2 regions of the Bacillus sp. EB V-12 genome follow, and region 2 is predicted to be linked to the other one. Evidence: riboswitches for the same ligand, from Rfam matches in the RefSeq annotation. Region 2 holds a riboswitch; the other holds the start of a gene.
What was found. A riboswitch is a leader RNA that binds a small molecule or an ion and turns the genes downstream of it on or off. The one in region 2 is predicted to bind cyclic di-AMP.
Positions count from the first base shown of each region.

Region 1: it holds a riboswitch for cyclic di-AMP, as region 2 does, so the genes downstream of both, ACZDYH_RS14890 (APC family permease) here and ACZDYH_RS06595 (hypothetical protein) in region 2, are expected to answer to the same signal.

Region 1 is NZ_JBUXJL010000003.1:655,717-665,334, forward strand. Features, by position in the region: gene ACZDYH_RS14890 (APC family permease) at 442-2,268, opposite strand; cyclic di-AMP (ydaO/yuaA leader) riboswitch at 2,413-2,559, opposite strand; gene ACZDYH_RS14895 (hypothetical protein) at 2,700-2,828, shown strand; gene panE (2-dehydropantoate 2-reductase) at 2,893-3,837, opposite strand; gene ACZDYH_RS14905 (hypothetical protein) at 4,013-5,488, shown strand; gene trhO (oxygen-dependent tRNA uridine(34) hydroxylase TrhO) at 5,686-6,645, opposite strand; gene ACZDYH_RS14915 (Nramp family divalent metal transporter) at 7,124-8,419, shown strand; gene ACZDYH_RS14920 (M23 family metallopeptidase) at 8,479-9,339, opposite strand; gene ACZDYH_RS14925 (sensor histidine kinase) at 9,411-9,618, opposite strand, start outside.
Region 2 is NZ_JBUXJL010000002.1:11,223-20,840, forward strand. Features, by position in the region: gene thiF (thiazole biosynthesis adenylyltransferase ThiF) at 1-552, shown strand, start outside; gene thiD (bifunctional hydroxymethylpyrimidine kinase/phosphomethylpyrimidine kinase) at 568-1,380, shown strand; cyclic di-AMP (ydaO/yuaA leader) riboswitch at 1,466-1,613, shown strand; gene ACZDYH_RS06595 (hypothetical protein) at 1,707-2,093, shown strand; gene ACZDYH_RS06600 (hypothetical protein) at 2,107-2,340, shown strand; gene ACZDYH_RS06605 (hypothetical protein) at 2,344-2,466, shown strand; cyclic di-AMP (ydaO/yuaA leader) riboswitch at 2,601-2,746, shown strand; gene ACZDYH_RS06610 (SipW-dependent-type signal peptide-containing protein) at 2,847-2,951, shown strand; gene kdpF (K(+)-transporting ATPase subunit F) at 2,951-3,028, shown strand; gene kdpA (potassium-transporting ATPase subunit KdpA) at 3,048-4,715, shown strand; gene kdpB (potassium-transporting ATPase subunit KdpB) at 4,729-6,819, shown strand; gene kdpC (K(+)-transporting ATPase subunit C) at 6,836-7,417, shown strand; gene kdpDN (KdpD-like non-kinase potassium sensor) at 7,474-8,628, shown strand; gene ACZDYH_RS06640 (MFS transporter) at 8,653-9,618, opposite strand, start outside.

The DNA.
Region 1 (9,618 bases), on a different contig from region 2:
TTATTGTTATAAAACTTTTCATATGTGCTTAGTATGAATAACATTGCATAAATTTTCTATCGACCCTCATTTTCCACATCGATACAGTGAATATATTACATAAAAATATTATTCATTTTAAACTTAATAACGTAAGTAAATATGAAATTCCGTTTTGTTTTCATATAAGTTTTGTACTGTAAGGTCATTTAAACACAGCTGTTTATATATCGTAAAGAAGTATTTTCATTCCCTTTATTTTCAAGCTTTCATGTCCTTATTTCAAAATATAATCCGATTCGCTTTATCGATTGAAATATCTACATATCACAACAGAAAACACTACTTATAAATAACTAATAAAATTATATCAGTATAATTTTTAAGCCCATATGCAATTATGCATAGCATATACACAAAAAGGATAGCTTCATTTTCACAAAGCTATCCTTAAAAATCTTCTTATTTTTTCAAATGATATGGAACTGTCGTAATAACAACATTTCTTTTATAAAGTAAATACGCACGTATGAGTAAACTGGATTGATTATGAAGAATGTTATGCCAACCTTTTTTCGGAATGAACTGTGGTATAACGACCGTAACGCGGTAATTCGATTCACTTGCCTTATATTGCACTGTATCAATGAACTTCGTTAGCGGCTGAATAATACTTCTATAATGGGAATGTAATGTAACAAGCCTTACTTCAGGTTGCCACTTCTTCCATTTCTCTTCAAATTTCTTTTCCTCTTCTCTGTCAAAAGCAACATATACTGCGATAACTTGATCTGCCGAAAGAGATTTCGCATAGTTCAATGAATTTTCTACTACATGGGTCATACCTGCTACAGGAACGACAATTACATTCCCCTCAATTGGAATAAGAGGTTCGCAAGTTTTTAAACTTAATTGATCACCCACTGCATCATAATGCTTCTTAATTCGATGGAATAAGAAGATAATAACTGGTAAGAAAATAAGAATCGACCAAACTTGTGCAAATTTAGTTAAAAAGAACATGCTCATTACGATAAAACTAATAACTGCACCAATTAAATTAACCGTTAATCTTAAAGCCCATCCTTCAGGCTTTTCGCGAAGCCATTTTAATACCATCCCTGTTTGAGAAAGTGTAAATGGAATAAATACACCTACTGCATATAACGGAATTAAATGTTCTGTTTGTCCTTGGAAAGCTACAATTAAAATAATCGAAGCAACTCCAAGTATAATAATACCGTTTGAGTAACCTAGACGGTCTCCTCTAATCGTAAACATTCTCGGTATGAATTTATCTTTTGCAAGGTTAACCGCTAATAAAGGAAATGCAGAATAACCTGTATTAGCAGCGAGAATTAATATTAAAGCTGTTGTACCTTGTATGAAATAGTACATGAAATTACGTCCAAATGTTTGTTCAGCAATTTGAGAAACAACTGTTACTTCTTTACTCGGAGTCACTCCGTAATAATAAGCTAAAAATACAATTCCTGAAAATAACACAGCAAGTAATGCACCCATTGCAAGCAATGTTTTTGCAGCATTGTTTGGCGCAGGATCTTTAAAGTTCGGAATTGCATTTGAAATTGCTTCAACACCTGTTAAAGCAGAACTACCTGATGCAAATGCTCTTAGTAATAAAAATAAACTAATCCCTGCAACTGGTGTACCAATCGGCGCATGTAAAGTGGGTGAAACATGACCAGTTAAAATATTATATATGCCTACACCAATTAATATAAATAGTGCTAAAACGAATAAATAAACAGGATATGCTAAAACGGAAGCTGATTCCGTTACTCCCCTTAAATTTAATATCGTAATTAATATAACAAATATAACCGCAATAATTACGTTGTGTGCATGTAAGCTAGGAAACGCAGACGTAATTGCATCTGTACCAGCGGACACACTTACCGCAACAGTTAAAATATAGTCAACTAATAAAGATCCTCCAGCAATTAAGCCTGGATTCATCCCTAAATTTTCTTTTGATACAACATACGCTCCCCCGCCATGCGGATAAGCAAAAATAATTTGACGATAAGATAAAATAAGGGCTGTCAATAATACTAATACCCCAACAGCGATCGGAATGGAATACCAATAAGCGATCGCTCCAACACCTGCTAAAGCAATTAAAATTTGCTCTGGACCGTAAGCAACTGATGACAATGCGTCAGAAGATAAAATAGCTAAAGCTTTCGTTTTATTAAGCTTTTGTTCTCCAAGCTCCGTTGATTTTAACGGTCTTCCAATTAAAAATCTTTTAATAGATGAAACCAATGCTGTCCACTCTCCAATAATTTTGTACGAACTTTTCTGCTTGTTACAGCCAGTAAACTATTTCCTCAGAAAACAAAAAATGTCTACAAGCCATAGCGAAATAGACTTGTAGACATTATTTTTTTTGTCGCACAAGCTCCACCTTCCTTCTCAATATAACGCTTACGAGGTTAGCTGTCGGATTCGGGCCTATGAGTAGCCCTACCTTTTTTAAGGATTCACCCCATCGGATTATGTACTAATCCGTAAAAACGGGTCCCCCGTACCATGCGGTTTCAGCGATTTAGAAAATTGAAACTGTGGATTATAATACTCCTTTATTTTCAAAAAGTAAACAAAAATTTTCAATAAGAAAAAAATTAAAATGATTGTGCATAATCCACTGAGAAATATACATAATGAATACTAAAAAATCCGCAAAGGAGACCCATATGTCTAAAGAAAAGAAGCCTATTTTTTCCGATTCATATTTAGATGCAGTAGCAAATGAAATTAATCAGTTATATGGTAAACGTGAACAGGAAATAAATTTGACAGATAGAACGAAAAGAAATAAATAATTTGTCATACAAAAAAATAAAAAAGATAGCAATACACTTATATATTGCTATCTTTTTTATTTTTTCATACATCTAATTCTATTACAGATCTGTTAAAGGTCATCTCTTCATACACCTTTAAATTTTGATATATAGTGCCTAATAATGGTGCCGCTATAGAAAATTGCTCTGCTACATCCAGTAAATATCCTTGCAAGTGCTTCCCTTCAATAAACGAACCCTTCTCCATATCACGTTGCATCGATGACTTCATATCATACGAAATTTTATCAATTGTTTTCATATGTTCCTCGGCAATATTTTCCTTTACGGGAGCTCCTAATACTCTCATGATTTGTACAGATTCCTCAAATACATTACGGATAAAATCACGGCCGCCTTCACTTTCACGGATTGGTCCAATTGGTGCACGCATTAACGTTGTCACACCGGACATTACAGTAATAAATAAATATTTATGCCACATATCTTGCGTAATATTTTCACTTAAAACAAAACTAGATTTCGTACCTGCAAATGCTTTAGAAATATGCTTTACTCTCTCTGAATTTTGAGACTTAATTTCTCCAAACACAATTCTGTTGGCAGCGCTAGTTTGTACAATTTCTCCTTGATCGTTTAACGTCGTCTCGATAAAGCATAAACCGCCAATTACTTTTTCTTCGCCGAATTCTTTTTGTAATAGCGATAAATGAGCGATACCATTTAACAATGGAATGATTACAGTATTTTCGCCAACAAACGGCTTCAAATCTTGAATTGCCTCGTTTAAGTGATACGCTTTTGTTGAAAATAAAATGACATCAAATGGAGAAGTTCTCTCTTCTTTCGTTATTAATTTCGGTTGAAAGGAAAAATCCCCGTTAACACTTCGGATTACAAGTCCTCTTTCCTCTAATTGTTTTTTCCGTTTACTACGAACAAGAAATGTAACATCTGCTCCCTTTTCGACTAATCTGCCACCAAAAAATCCTCCGACTCCACCAGCGCCTAATACTAAAATCCGCATACAGCATCCCCCTTTTCAAAATAAAATTTTATAACTTTTAGTATACATAACATTATACATGTCCTCTGCTAAATAAGCTGAATTTTCACTCTCAATCGGGTATAAAACAGTGGTTATTTTCAAATAAATTTGGGCATGTTGTTTCTATAGCATATACGGAAAGGAAACAATGTAGATGGAGGCAATACAAGCAATTGAGGAAAAAGATGTAACAACAGCTATATTTCAATTTATATTCCCGTTTTCTTTTAAAACTGGATATGAACAAAATATGTTCCCTTTCTTACAAAAAAACGATTTTCGTCCTTTTCGGCTCGATCATCTCGATGATGAAAATACATATTATGGGGAGTTTAAAGTTTCACATCAAAATATGGAAGCATACTATCTTTCATTTACCAATAAAATTCTCTTTCCTCACTCAGAGCATCAAAAGGGCTTGCAACGTTATTCAAAGGACCTTAACTTAACTGGACATTTAACAACAAACCTTATTTCAATCCCATTCAAGATACACTCTATTGATGTAACACTTTGTCCTTATGAACTTGGCTTCTTAACAATTCGAACAGAAGTAAACACTGCTCCAAACATGACTTTATCTGAAGCAATCGAATTCGCTGCTCGCTTCCGTGTACTTGAAACTAAAAATGATACAAATGAGACTATTTGTATTGAATGTAACGGAAAAAAGTATTCCCAAGTTGAAAAATTCATTTTTGGTTATTTATTTCATGGTGTAACTGATTTCTTTGAAAAGAAGAGATTAAGAAGTTCATACTTTCAAACCTTCCCTTTCTTCGAAGACCAAAGAATGTACGTCCAAACTTTATTGTCACTAAAAGAAGGTATGGAACTTAATGAAGTGGATGTTTATCGTACTTCTAGTCTTTCCGGATTAACAAGTGATGGTAAGCCATATGTGAGTGCAAATAACCTTCCTTACATTCATGACTATTTAAAAAAACACGCTTACCAGAGATGGGCTCCAAATCGTTATTTCATAATGGAAGAACATATTTTTACATGTGTAACAAATGAAGGAGAACGCGAAATCGCTAAACTTGCTAGTCAAATGTACGGGGAATTTTATTACGCTTTATTATTAAACCTATTCCATAAAATTGTTTTATTAAAAATGGCGAACGCCTATGCTGAGCTAAATATTGAACAAGATACTAATGAAATAGAGAAATTAATTTATTCGATCAATTCGTTCACTGCTAATTATTTTTCTTTAGAATTAGTATCCCAATCACAGAGTGAAGATATTTTCTTTCGTTTAAGAAAACTTTTTAATATTGAGGTTCTATACTCGAACGCGAAACAAAATCTTGATAGTTTGTTTAAATATCAAGAAAATGTCGCCTCTAAAAAAGATAGCCTCTTATTATTAATTTTAACGCTCTACTCTGTAGTGGGCCAAATGTTAGGGTTTACTATGATTGACCTTTTAAGAAACACCGATTCAAACAAAATATCGTCACCTCTTGAATTTTTCGCTCTATTAATTGCGATTAGCGGCATTGTCATTTCACTTATTTTAGGAGCTCAAAGTTTATACCAATGGGGTTTACAGCATAAACGAAGAAAAGCTTGGGTAAAACAAACTGTACTTTCTGCCGTTAAAGAGAAAGAAGATAAAAATTAAAGAAGATTATTTTCAAATTCTTGGCCCGCTGCAGTAAGTGAATTTTTATCAGCGATTTTCCCATTATATCGGCAACTCGAAATATATCAGCGATTTTTTTAATATATCGACTTACCGACAAATAACAGGACCTGATAATAAAAAAAGGGTGCTCCAAAATTAAACTTGGAGTACCCCTTTTATTATACGAATTCAGTTTACTTCCCTGCTTCGATTTGCTCTAATGCAGCAGCTACTTGCTCTTCCGTTAATTCATGTTGTATTACGTAGCGGTTACGTGGACTTACACGACATTCATGAGAACATGCACGTAAATATTTCGCTTCGTTTTCTTCAGAACATAAAATTTTCTTATTACATTCTGGATTTGAACAGTTTACATAGCGCTCACAAGGTTCACCTGTAAAGTGGTCTTTACCAACGATAACATGTTCTTTTTGGTTTACTGGTACAGCAATACGCTCATCGAACACGTAACATTGTCCATCCCAAAGCTCACCTTGTACCTCTGGGTCTTTTCCGTACGTTACAATTCCGCCGTGAAGCTGACTTACATCTTCATAGCCTTCACGAACTAACCAACCAGAAAACTTCTCACAACGAATTCCGCCTGTACAATAAGTTAAAATCTTTTTACCTTCAAGTACTTCTTTATTTTCACGAATCCAATCTGGTAATTCACGGAATGATTCGATATCAGGTTTAATCGCACCTTTGAAGTGACCTAAATCAAACTCATAATCATTTCGTGCATCAATGATAACTGTATCTTCTTGTTTCATTGCTTCATAAAAATCTTTTGGTTCTAAATACTTGCCAGTTATTTCGTGTGGGTTAATGTCATCTTCTAGACGAAGTGTAACTAACTCTGGACGAGGACGCACGTGCATTTTCTTGAATGCATGACCATCAGCTTCATCTATTTTAAATACAATACCGTCAAAACGTGGATCATTGTTCATTGCTTCCATGTATTTCTCTGTTTGTTCTACAGTTCCTGAACAAGTTCCGTTAATACCTTCTTTCGCTACAAGAATTCTTCCTTTTAATTCAAGTGAATTACAAAATTCTAAATGCTCTGCCGCGAATTCTTCTGGGTTTTCAATTGTTGTGTACATGTAATATAGTAATACTCTGTATGGTTTTGTAGTTGCCAATGTATTTCTACCACCTATCTAATTTTTAAAATCATGTATAAGTTAACGTTCATATCAAAACATATATAATAAGAAAATGAATCCCATTTTCTTTTCTTTATACTATTTTCTATCAGTTAACAAAAATAAAAAACAAGATTACACATCAAAACACTATGGTTATGTTGTAATCCCAATATATTATATATCATACAAATGCAATTCCATCAATTAATATGCTGGATTATCGGCTTTATGTTCACATAAATTTCAAAATTGACCCTTTAATTTATTATGTTTCCCCACGTCATCACACCATAAACTCCCAATTTATTTTACGTTATCACACCATCCATTGCATAAAGGCATATAATTTGCATTAAGGAAACTTTCGTGTTCAAATGAAATTATCATATAACATATTTAAATGTATTGAAATAATGAGTAAGAATAAATACAATAATTTCATCAAGTTAACATTTTAAAGGGGAAAACTACTATGAATAAAGATATAACAAAAGATGAACATCTCCCTTCTGAAAGTACAACTGTACAATCAGCTCATTTAGCTTTAAGTGGAGAAACAAAAGGCTGGAAAAGACTGTTACCATTTTTAGGGCCCGCTTTTATCGCGTCCGTTGCTTATATTGATCCTGGCAACTTTGCTACAAATATCGCAGCTGGTTCACAATATGGATATTTACTATTATGGGTTATACTCGCTTCTAACTTAATGGCTGTATTAATCCAAACTTTATCGGCTAAATTAGGAATTGCTACAGGAAACAATTTACCCGAAATAGCTCGTGAAAACTTTCCAAAGCCTGTGTCTATCGGCTTATGGATACAAGGTGAACTAGTTATTATGGCTACAGATTTAGCGGAATTTATTGGAGCTGCATTGGGGCTTTACTTACTATTTGGAATCCCCATGCTACCTGCCGCTTTAATTACAGCAGCCGGATCATTTATTATCCTTGAATTTCAACGTAGAGGATTTCGTCCACTAGAAGCTATTATTACAGGAATGATTTTCATTGTAGTAATTGCTTTTGGGATTCAAGTTTTTTATGCAAAACCAGAATTAAGTCCCCTTCTTTCAGGACTATTTATTCCAAAATTCCAAGGTGTAGACAGTATATTACTTGCAGCAGGGATTTTAGGTGCGACAGTTATGCCGCATGCAATATACTTGCATTCTGCATTAACACAACGCCGTGTGGTCGGAACAACTGACGAACAAAAGAAAAAGATTTTTCGTTTCGAATTTATCGATATTATTATTGCAATGGTTATTGCTGGAGCAATTAATGCAAGTATGTTAATTGTAGCAGCTGCACTATTTTTTAAAAATGGCTTGCACGTTGAAGATTTAGATGTTGCTTACACTCAATTTACCAATTTAGTAGGTCCTGTATCGGCTGCATTATTTGGGATTGGACTTTTATCAGCAGGACTATCTAGCTCTTCTGTCGGTACAATGTCGGGTGATATTATTATGCAAGGTTTCATTCGCATGCATATTCCGTTATATTTACGCCGATTTATTACAATGATTCCACCACTAGTAATTATCGCTTTAGGTGTAAATCCAACATACGCTCTAGTCATGAGCCAAGTCGTCTTATCATTCGGTATTGCATTTGCATTAGTGCCACTTATTATGTTTACAAGTAATAAAAAGATTATGGGTGCACTCGTTAACCACCGCATAACAACATTTATCGCATGGATAATTGCTGCTCTCGTTATCGTTTTAAATATCTTCTTACTGTATCAAACATTTGTAGGGTAATGAAAAAGGGTATTCCAATTTTAATTTGGAATACCCTTTTTGGATGAAATGATTTTCTTCTAGTTACCACTTATGTATGCCCCTCTTTCCGGCATCATCACACCATTTTCAGTTCGAAAGTAAAGTGGCAATCCTTCCGCAAAAAACATACTTACTTTGGACGGATCTTGCCTTTGATGATGAATATGTAAATGCGGCTCACTTGAACTTCCTGAGTTACCAACTTGCGCAAGAATATCCCCTTCATTTACACGTTGCCCTTCTTTTACTTTAATTGAGCCTTTCTTTAAATGACCAAGGAACAAAAATGTGCCCGTTTCATCTAGTCGTAAATAAATATGATTACCAGCCATTGACTGAAAATTATCCGATCCCGGAACTAAATCTTGTTCATTATTATTAATTGATACAACCGTCCCAGAAGCTGGCGCCATTACTTTTGCTCCATATATTCCGTAATCCTCTAACTTACTACTTTTCACTTCAGCAGGTGGAATGAGAATATCATATGCCCACCTTTCATTTGGTTTTATAACGTGATAGTTCGTTTCTAACCGATCACCACCCCAACCGATTAATGCTCGTTCCTTCAAAGGAAAACGAACTACTACTTTAGGACTCATAGATTGTATATCTGCTGGGTAAGCAATTCTACCTATATTAGCAAACCAACCGAAAGGCCAAGCTCCAATTATAGAAAACAGAATGATTAAAAATAGCGTTCTATCTATCCGCTTTCTAAAAATGCCTTTCCAAAAAAATATTATTATTGATCCTATTAAGAGAAAAACGGAAATTACACTAAAAGCCTGTATACTCCACCAAACAAAGACTGATGTAACACCATTAGCTACATAAACTAAGATCCAACTTATAATTAAAAAAGAAACTATAATTACTAATAAAAATTTCTTCCACATGTCGCATCCCTACTCTCATATCCTTTTTCTCAATGATACAAAGTAAAAATTACGACATATAAAAGAAATACTTACGACTTTCTTACTTTTTTATACTGCGGTAATTTCACAGTAAAAACTGTTTCTTTATCATTACTACGTACAGTGATATCCCCTTGATGGAGCTCGGCTATACTTTTTGAAATTGCAAGTCCTATTCCTTTACCGCCCGTATGAGAACTACGTGATTTTTCACTACGATAAAACTTCTCAAAAATGTAAGGAAGGTCCTCTTTCGGA
Region 2 (9,618 bases):
TACACAATCCTTCCTAGTAAAACACCATGTTTATCATGTTTATTACAGTCGATTCCGCTTGGCGGGGCAACATGTGATACAGCGGGTATTATATCACCTGCTGTATCTCTTGTCGTTTCTCATCAAGTAACAGAAGCTCTTAAACTGTTAGTAGAAGATTACGAATCACTTCGAGATGGGCTTGTATCGTTTGATATGTGGAAGAATGAGTATTCATGTATGAATGTGCAAAAACTTCGCCAGCATAATTGTCCTTCATGCGGAGAGAATGCATTATATCCGTATTTAAATAAAGAAAACACATCAAAAACAGCAGTTTTATGCGGGCGAAATACAGTTCAAATTAGACCACCTCATAAAGATGAAATGAATTTTGAACAATATAAAGAGTTGTTGGAAGGTCGTGTAAATGATTTAAATATAAATCCATATTTACTATCATTTTCTGTTGAAGACAAGAGGTTAGTAGCCTTTAAAGATGGCCGTGTGCTCGTACATGGAACGAAAGATATAAGCGAAGCAAAAACGATTTATCATCGCTATTTTGGATAGAAAAGGATGAGTGGGATGAAAGTGAATAAAGCTTTAACAATTGCAGGGTCTGATAGCGGCGGCGGTGCTGGAATTCAGGCAGATTTAAAAACATTCCAAGAGCTTGGTGTATACGGAATGACGGCTATTACGGCAATTACTGCTCAAAACACGCTTGGCGTTCAAGGGGTATATCCTGTTCCATTAGAAGGTATTACAGAACAGCTGAATTCAATTGGTACGGATGTAACACCAGATGCAGTGAAACTAGGAATGTTATTTAGTAGTGAAATAATTCAAATTGTTGCAGAACAAATTAAAAAGTTTGGCTGGAATAATATTGTGCTAGATCCCGTTATGATTGCAAAAGGCGGTGCATCATTATTACAGCAAGAAGCAGTTCAAGCATTAAAAGAATATTTATTACCAGTAGCAACTGTTATAACACCGAATGTCCCAGAAGCAGAAGTGTTAACTGGGATGGAGATTCATAATGTTGAAGATAGTAAGGAAGCTGCAAAAATATTGCATGAATTAGGTGCTAAATATGTGCTTATGAAGGGCGGACATGCAGAATATCAAGGGAATGAAGTAATTGATTTCCTCTTTGATGGAGAAAAATTTATTGAGTTTAGAAGCGAGCGAATTCCTTCAAAGCAAACGCATGGAAGTGGGTGTACATTTGCTTCAGCGGTTACAGCAGGACTTGCGAAAGGATACTCAATTGAAGATGCTGTTCAAGAAGCAAAACGATTTATTAGTATAGCAATTGAAGAGCCATTGAATATTGGTAGTGGTCATGGACCGACGAATCATTTTGCGTATAAAGTGAATAGAACGCGTGTATAGATAAGTGAAAAGCCAGTTTTATAACTGGCTTTTTTTCTGTTTACTTTTTCAAAATACAGGAGTAATATATCAGCCAGAATACATTTTTTTGTAAACGCTGAGTCCAATTATATGGAGCGGAGGAACCAATTTGTGCAGTGTCACTAGGGGTGAATCTTTCAAGTTTGAAAGTAGGGCTACTCTCAAAGTCCGAATCCGACAGCTAACTTCGTAAGCGTCTTGAGAGAGGACGGTGCCATGATGGATACATCACTTCATCGATCTGATTAGTATAGGGGAATATCAATCTATGTTTGATTTCTTTTATACTAAGGAGGATGAGGTACATGGAACTAACACTTATTTGTGTTGGAGAAGAAAGTAAGGTAAATAGTTTAAGAGATTTAGTATCATTTCAACATGAGTTAATTATTTTTACAGCAAATGAAGAGATAGCGGCTGAAGTTAGGAATTGTGGGTTTGATTGGACTTATAGCTGCAGTAAGGAGCAGGACTTTACTAGTATTTGTGAGTGTATTAAGAAGGTGATTTTACTAGGGGATGAGCTTCCAATCGTTAGTTTTTTCACAGAACACATTCGCTTTTCTTTTCAAGCACCTATTACTGTTGTTACAAGGAATAAACGATATCCAGCGAGGCTCTATGAAACAATTGGAGCTAAGTTTGTCGTGTTTACAAATTGTGATAATATTTCTTTTTTATTTTTTGAATAGGGCGGGGGAAGAAATGATGAAGGTACTATTACTTGGAGATATAGCAAATCGTTGGGCAGTATCGGTAGAGCGAGTTCAAGAATTGGTTCAGATCGATCCCCTTTTTCCAGGGCCGTATATTATATTACCATCAAAAGATGCTTTGTATTTAGAGGTAGATATTACCGAGTATGAGCAGCTACATGCAGAATTGACACAAGTTTATATTCGCGGGAGAAATTTACGTGCATTTTTACGAGGAGAATAAAGGTTGAATAAAAAAGAGCGAATGCTGAGTGCAACAAGCTATGCACTTCATGTCATTCGCTCTTTTTATTTCATATTTAAAAGGTCATTTTTAAGAAAAGAGAAGAGAAATAAAGAAAATAGATGAAATAATAGTAATAATCTTCAATGTAAGCGTTTAAATGAATGTAAATATTGTTATTTTCAGTAATTTACTCCTTTACAAGTGAAATATAGAGGAGTATATTTACTCTCATAAATCATTCATAAAATTTCCAAAAAAACCTAAAATCGCTGAGTTCCAGAAATGGAGCGGGGGAACCAATTTTGTGCATCGTCACTTGGGGTGAATCTTTCAGTTTTGAAAGTAGGGCTACTCTTTAGGCCCGAATCCGACAGCTAACCTCGTAAGCGTTTAGAGAGGAGGTTTACTTTTTGTTGTTCATTTTTTGAACACTGAGTAGAGCTCAGTGTTCTTTTTTAATATTTAAATGGTAAATTTTAACAAAAATAAAGTGAGGGATAGCTATGTTAGATGTTGTAATGGTCGGGATTTTTATTTTATTAGTTGCATCAATGGCAAGTCTTGCAAGTTGGTCAGATAAAGTTGTGAAAGAAGGAAAGCAATCATGATGATTGTCTTATCGGTTATTGTCGCAGCAATTACAGTGTATTTAGTGTATGCATTATTAAATCCAGAGAAGTTTTAATTAGGGGGAATCATTCATTATGATTTGGGTTGCAGTCATTATTACAATGCTCTTGTTTATTTTAGTAGCAAAGCCAACGGGGGTTTATTTAGAAAAAGCTTTTCAAGGTAGCAAAACGCTAGATAAAGTATTTGGGCCTTTTGAAAAACTTATTTTTAAAATTACGGGTGTAAAAGAATACAATCAAACGTGGAAACAGTACGCATTATCATTAGTTTTACTCAACGGATTTATGATTGTTGTTGTATATTTCATTTTCAGATTACAAGGTGTGCTGCCGCTAAATCCAGCGCATATTGAAGGGATGGAGCCTACGCTCGCTTTTAATACAGCGATTAGTTTTATGGCTGATACAAATTTACAGCATTATAGCGGTGAAAATGGTTTATCCTATTTATCACAATTAATCGGGATTACATTTTTAATGTTTGCGGCACCAGCAACGACATTAGCGCTCGTTATGGCTTTTATAAGAGGACTTGCTGGAAAAGAACTTGGTAACTTTTTCGTTGATTTTACGAGAGCGTTAACGAGAGTGTTTCTTCCTATCGCATTTATTGCGGCACTAGTTTTTGTCGCACTTGGCGTACCCCAAACGTTAGATGGGGCGGTTACAGCACAAACGATTGATGGGGCAAAGCAAAGTATATTACGTGGACCTGTTGCATCATTCGTTTCCATAAAGGAACTTGGAAATAACGGCGGTGGATTTTTCGGAGCGAACTCTACGCATCCTTTTGAAAATCCAGGACAAATGAGTAATATTTTGCAAATGATGCTTATGATGTTATTACCAACAGCACTTCCATTTACGTACGGACGAATGGTAGGAAATAAAAAACAAGGTCGCATCCTTTTCGTATCACTTTTTATGGTGTTTTTACTAGGATTTATAACGATTACGACATCTGAACTAAATGGGAATCCGGCATTAAATGGAATGGGTATCGAACATGTACAAGGAAGTACAGAAGGGAAAGAAGTACGATTTGGAACAGTATTTTCTTCATTATACGCAACGGTAACGACAGCTGCTGAAACAGGCGCTGTTAATACGATGCATGATACGTTAACACCAATTGGCGGTTTAGTTCCGCTTGTAAATATGATGTTAAATACTGTGTATGGCGGCGTTGGAGCAGGTTTTGTAAACATTATTATGTATGCAATTATCGCGGTGTTTATATCTGGGTTAATGGTTGGACGGACACCAGAGTTTTTAGGTAAAAAGATTGAAGGTAAGGAAATGAAATTAATCGCGGTCACGATTTTATTTCATCCATTGCTCATTTTAGGATTTTCGGCATTAGCTCTTTCAACAAATTTAGGGACGGATGCTATTTCTCATTCCGGTTTCCACGGTTTGACGCAAGTGGTATATGAATATACATCGTCAGCTGCGAATAACGGATCTGGATTTGAAGGATTAGGAGATAATACACCGTTTTGGAATATTACGACTGGTTTAGTTATGTTTTTAGGACGTTACTTCAGTTTAATTACGATGCTAGCTGTGGCAGCTTCATTGAAAGAAAAAACGGTAGTGCCAGAAACAGTCGGAACGTTCCGTACAGATAATAGTTTATTTGGTGGCATCTTCATCGGAACAATTGTAATTGTCGGTGCATTAACATTCTTCCCGATGTTAGTACTCGGTCCAATTGCAGAATTTCTTACATTGAAGTAATGGAGGGTAAATGATGAGACCGGTAGTAGTAAAAGAAAAACAATTAAATGAGTCCCAAATACATGCTGTAGAAGATGAAGTTAGACAAGCGAAAACGATGGATCGTGATATCGTAACACATGCGATGAAGCAATCCGTTGCGAAATTGAATCCGAAGGTCATGATAAAGAATCCGATTATGTTCGTTGTGGAAATTGGATTTATCATTACGTTCATTTTATCTTTTCTTCCAAGCAGTTCTAGTAGTATACCAGGATGGTTTAATATAACAGTTTCTCTCATTCTATTATTTACAGTTTTATTTGCGAATTTTGCAGAAGCATTAGCAGAAGGTCGTGGTAAAGCGCAAGCCGATTCTTTAAAGCAGTCGAAGAAAGATGTGTTTGCAAATGTAGTAAAAGAAAATGGAGACATTGTCCAAGTTTCAGCAACTGATCTTAGAAAAGGTGACGTTGTTATCGTAAAACAAGGAGAAATGATTCCAAGTGATGGCGAAGTAATCAAAGGATTAGCATCTGTAGATGAATCTGCAATTACAGGTGAATCAGCTCCTGTTATAAAAGAAGCAGGCGGTGATTTTTGTTCCGTAACAGGTGGAACGATGGTCGTAAGTGATGAAATTACAATTGTCATTACGAGTAATCCTGGTGAATCATTTATCGATAAAATGATTTCTTTAGTAGAAGGAGCTGCTCGTCAAAAAACGCCGAATGAGATTGCTTTAAATACAGTATTAACGAGCTTAACTCTTATTTTCTTGATCGTCGTTGTGACGTTGCCGATTTTTACAAATTATTTAGGTTTTCAAATTGATACTGCTGTACTTGTAGCGTTGTTAGTATGTTTAATTCCAACGACAATTGGTGGTTTGCTATCAGCGATTGGTATTGCGGGGATGGATCGGGTGACAAAATTTAACGTGCTAGCGATGTCAGGGAAAGCAGTAGAAGCTGCGGGCGATATTAATACAATTATTTTAGATAAAACAGGTACAATTACTTTTGGGAACCGAATGGCTCATACATTATTACCTGTAGGAAATGAAACGATTGAGCAAGTTGGAAAGTGGGCCGCTATTAGTTCTGTTTTAGATGAAACACCAGAAGGTCGATCTGTTATCGAGTATGTGCAGGGAAAATCTATATCATATAATAGAGAACTTGCAGAACAAGGTGAGTTTGTTCCGTTTAAAGCAGAAACGAGAATGAGTGGTGTTGATTTACAAGACGGAACGAAAGTGAGAAAAGGTGCTGTAGGTGCCGTTATTGAATGGGTTGAGTCACAAGGCGGAACAATTCCGAAAGATGTAAATCAAAAAGCAGACTTAATTTCAAAAGAGGGCGGAACACCACTTGTAGTTGCAGTAGATAATCGTATTTATGGCTTAATTTATTTAAAGGATACAGTAAAACCGGGTATGCGTGATCGTTTTGAACAGTTGCGCCAAATGGGGATTAAAACGGTTATGTGTACAGGTGATAATCCGTTAACAGCAGCAACGATTGCAAAAGAAGCTGGAGTAGATGAATTCGTTGCCGAGTGTAAACCGGAAGATAAAATTGCTGTTATTAAAGCAGAGCAAGATAAAGGGAAACTTGTAGCGATGACAGGTGATGGTACAAATGATGCTCCAGCATTAGCACAGGCGGACGTTGGATTAGCGATGAACAGTGGTACGACAGCAGCGAAAGAAGCGGCGAACATGATTGATCTAGACTCAAATCCAACGAAAATTATTGAGGTTGTAGGAATCGGTAAGCAATTGTTAATGACGCGAGGTGCTTTAACGACGTTTAGTATTGCGAATGATATAGCGAAATATTTTGCAATCATTCCAGCAATGTTTACACTTGCGATTCCGCAAATGGAAGCATTAAACATTATGAAACTAACATCACCACTGTCAGCAATTTTATCAGCATTAATATTTAACGCTGTTATTATTCCATTACTCATTCCGTTAGCGATGAAAGGTATTGCATATAAACCGATGAGTTCTAATGCATTGCTTAGCCGAAACTTACTTATTTATGGGCTTGGCGGAGTTATCGTTCCGTTCATTGGAATTAAGGTAATTGATATGATTGTCGGCTTGTTTATATAAGGAAGAGGGGAAAAAGATGGAGAAGAAACAAAGTATACTATCACCAATTATCCGTATTACTTTTACATTTCTAGTGTTGTGTGGACTTGTATACCCACTTATTGTTACTGGTATTGCACAAGCAGTAATGAAGGATAACGCGGATGGAAGTCTAATATATAATGATAAAAATGAAGTGATTGGTTCTAAATTAATTGGTCAAAACTTCACGGATCCACGTTATTTTCAAGGGCGTGTTTCTAGTATTGAATATAAGGCTGAAGCATCTGGTTCAAATAACTATGCACCATCTAACCCAGATTTAGCAAAGCGAGTAGAGAAAAGTATTGCGGACTGGAAGGAAAAAAATCCAGCTGTTCCGGTTACAGAAATACCAATAGATTTAGTGACAAATTCAGGTTCAGGGCTTGATCCTGATATTAGTCCAAAGGCGGCCTCGGTGCAGGTGGATCGTATCTCGAAATTAACGAATATTCCGAAAGAAAAACTTAATCAATTGATTAAAGATCAAACAGAAGGTGCTGCGCTTGGTTTATTTGGAGAGACCCGCGTAAACGTCTTAAAGCTAAATTTGGCGTTACAGAAATTAATGAAATAGTAACAGTGCTACCTCAATCTAATGGATTGAGGTAGCGTTGTTTCGAATGAAAGGTAGTGTTTATTTTGTATGCAGATGATTATGAACCGAAGTTTCAAAGGCGAACGCCAGAGGAATATTTAGAATATATTCGGCAACAAAATCGGGGAAAGTTAAAGTTATATGTAGGAGCAGCTCCAGGCGTAGGAAAAAGTTATAAAATGCTCTTTGATGCAAGGGAAATGAAAAAAGATGGAATTGATATTGTAATTGGTTTAATTGAAACGCATGGAAGAAAAGAGACGGAAGAAGCAATTGCTGATTTAGAAAAAGTTCCTTTGAAAGAAATACAGTATAAAGGAAAGGTATTTTATGAGCTTGATGTGGAAGGAATAAAAAAACGCGCGCCGCAAGTAGTTGTAGTGGATGAACTTGCGCATAGTAATGTTCCTGGTTCTAAACATAAGAAACGTTATATGGATGTGCAGGAATTGTTAGAGGCTGGTATATCGGTATTATCAGCTTTTAATATTCAACATTTAGAAAGTGTTCATGATATTGTAGCTCAAATTACGAATGTAAAAGTAAGAGAACGAATTCCAGATTTTATTTTACAAAAAGCAAATGAAATTCAGCTCGTTGATGCAACGCCCGAGGTATTAAGGAAGAGACTAATAGACGGAAAGATATATAAAGAAGAAAAAATTCAGCAAAGCTTACAAAACTTCTTTACACTTAATAATTTAGGAGCACTTAGGGAATTATCACTTCGAGAAGTTGCGGATGATATGGACGAGAAAATTAGCCAAACAGTAATAGAACCGATTGGCGTAAAAGAAAAAATTCTCGTTTGTGTACAATACAGTTCAACAGCGGAGAAATTAATACGACGGGGATGGCGCATGGCTGATCGGTTAAATGCTGAATTGTACGTATTAAACGTTGAGAGGGAAAATATAGATTCTATTTCAGCTGGAAAAAAGCAGACGATCGAAGAGTGGAAGGCGCTCACGAATCAATTTGATGCAAGTTTTGTATTAGAAGAAGCAAAGGGAAGAAAGCCAGCGGATGTTATTATTGAAGTCGCGAAAAGATTGCAAGTAACACAAATTTTACTTGGACAATCGGCTAGAACAAGGTGGGAAGAAATACGAAAAGGCTCTATTGTAAATGAAATTATGAGACAAACAAAGTATATTGATATTCATATTGTTGCGGATCAAAGAGGATAAATAGAGCCGACCTTTTTGGGGGCTCTATTTTGCTTTTTGTACAGAATGAAAACTTAGCATTTTCATTGTATATAAGATTACAAGTAAAAACATAATTGCGCCTAGGAAGAAAATCCAAAAGTAATTTTGGTTAAATAAAAGAAATCCACCTATAAGTGGCCCTGTGCCCATACCAAGATAGCGGATGAAGTTGTACATACCGATAGCTGTTGCGCGTTCTTGTACGAATTCTTCTGTTAATAAAGTAGTGTGAGTTGGCATAGAAAGTCCCATACTAAAACCGTACAAAGATGTAACGATAATGATGAATGGGATATTGATGTTATATGTGAAAGAGAATAAAACGACACATATAATATTGAAGAAACTCGTAATAAATAAAGCTTGCTTTGTTGTGAGGCGTTTTTGCAAAAATTTGTAGCAAAAACTTCCTAGCATGATAGAAAGAGACATTGGTACAAACATAAGACCAATTTTATTTACAGTTAAATGAAATGAATTTGTTAAAATACTCGGTAAAAAAACGAGAAAGCAAAAGTAAATACAAAATTGAATGAAGCCAATAAGAGTAATAGAAAATCCAGTTTTATTTTTTAAGATAAGAGAGTAATTCTTTTGTGCTTTAGATTGTTTAATTATATTTGGCTTTGTTTCTGGGAGTAGTGAAATGTTTATAATTAATAAGATAATGCCAAGTGTAGATAAAAAGAGAAATACAGATAAGTGACCATTTATACTGCCAAGATAACCACCTATGAGAGGAGCCATTGCAGGTGCGAGGGCAAGTAACATTTGGTATAGGCTCATCGCTTCTCCGCGTTCTTTTCCTTCAAATAAATCGCCGATAATCGTTGCTGAAACTACAGGTATAGCCGCTATTCCTATAGCTTGAACAGCTCTAAAAAAGAGAAATAAATAAATGTTTGCCGAAAAGGCACATCCGATTGAACCAATTGTACTAATGACTAAACTAGGGATAAGGACAGATTT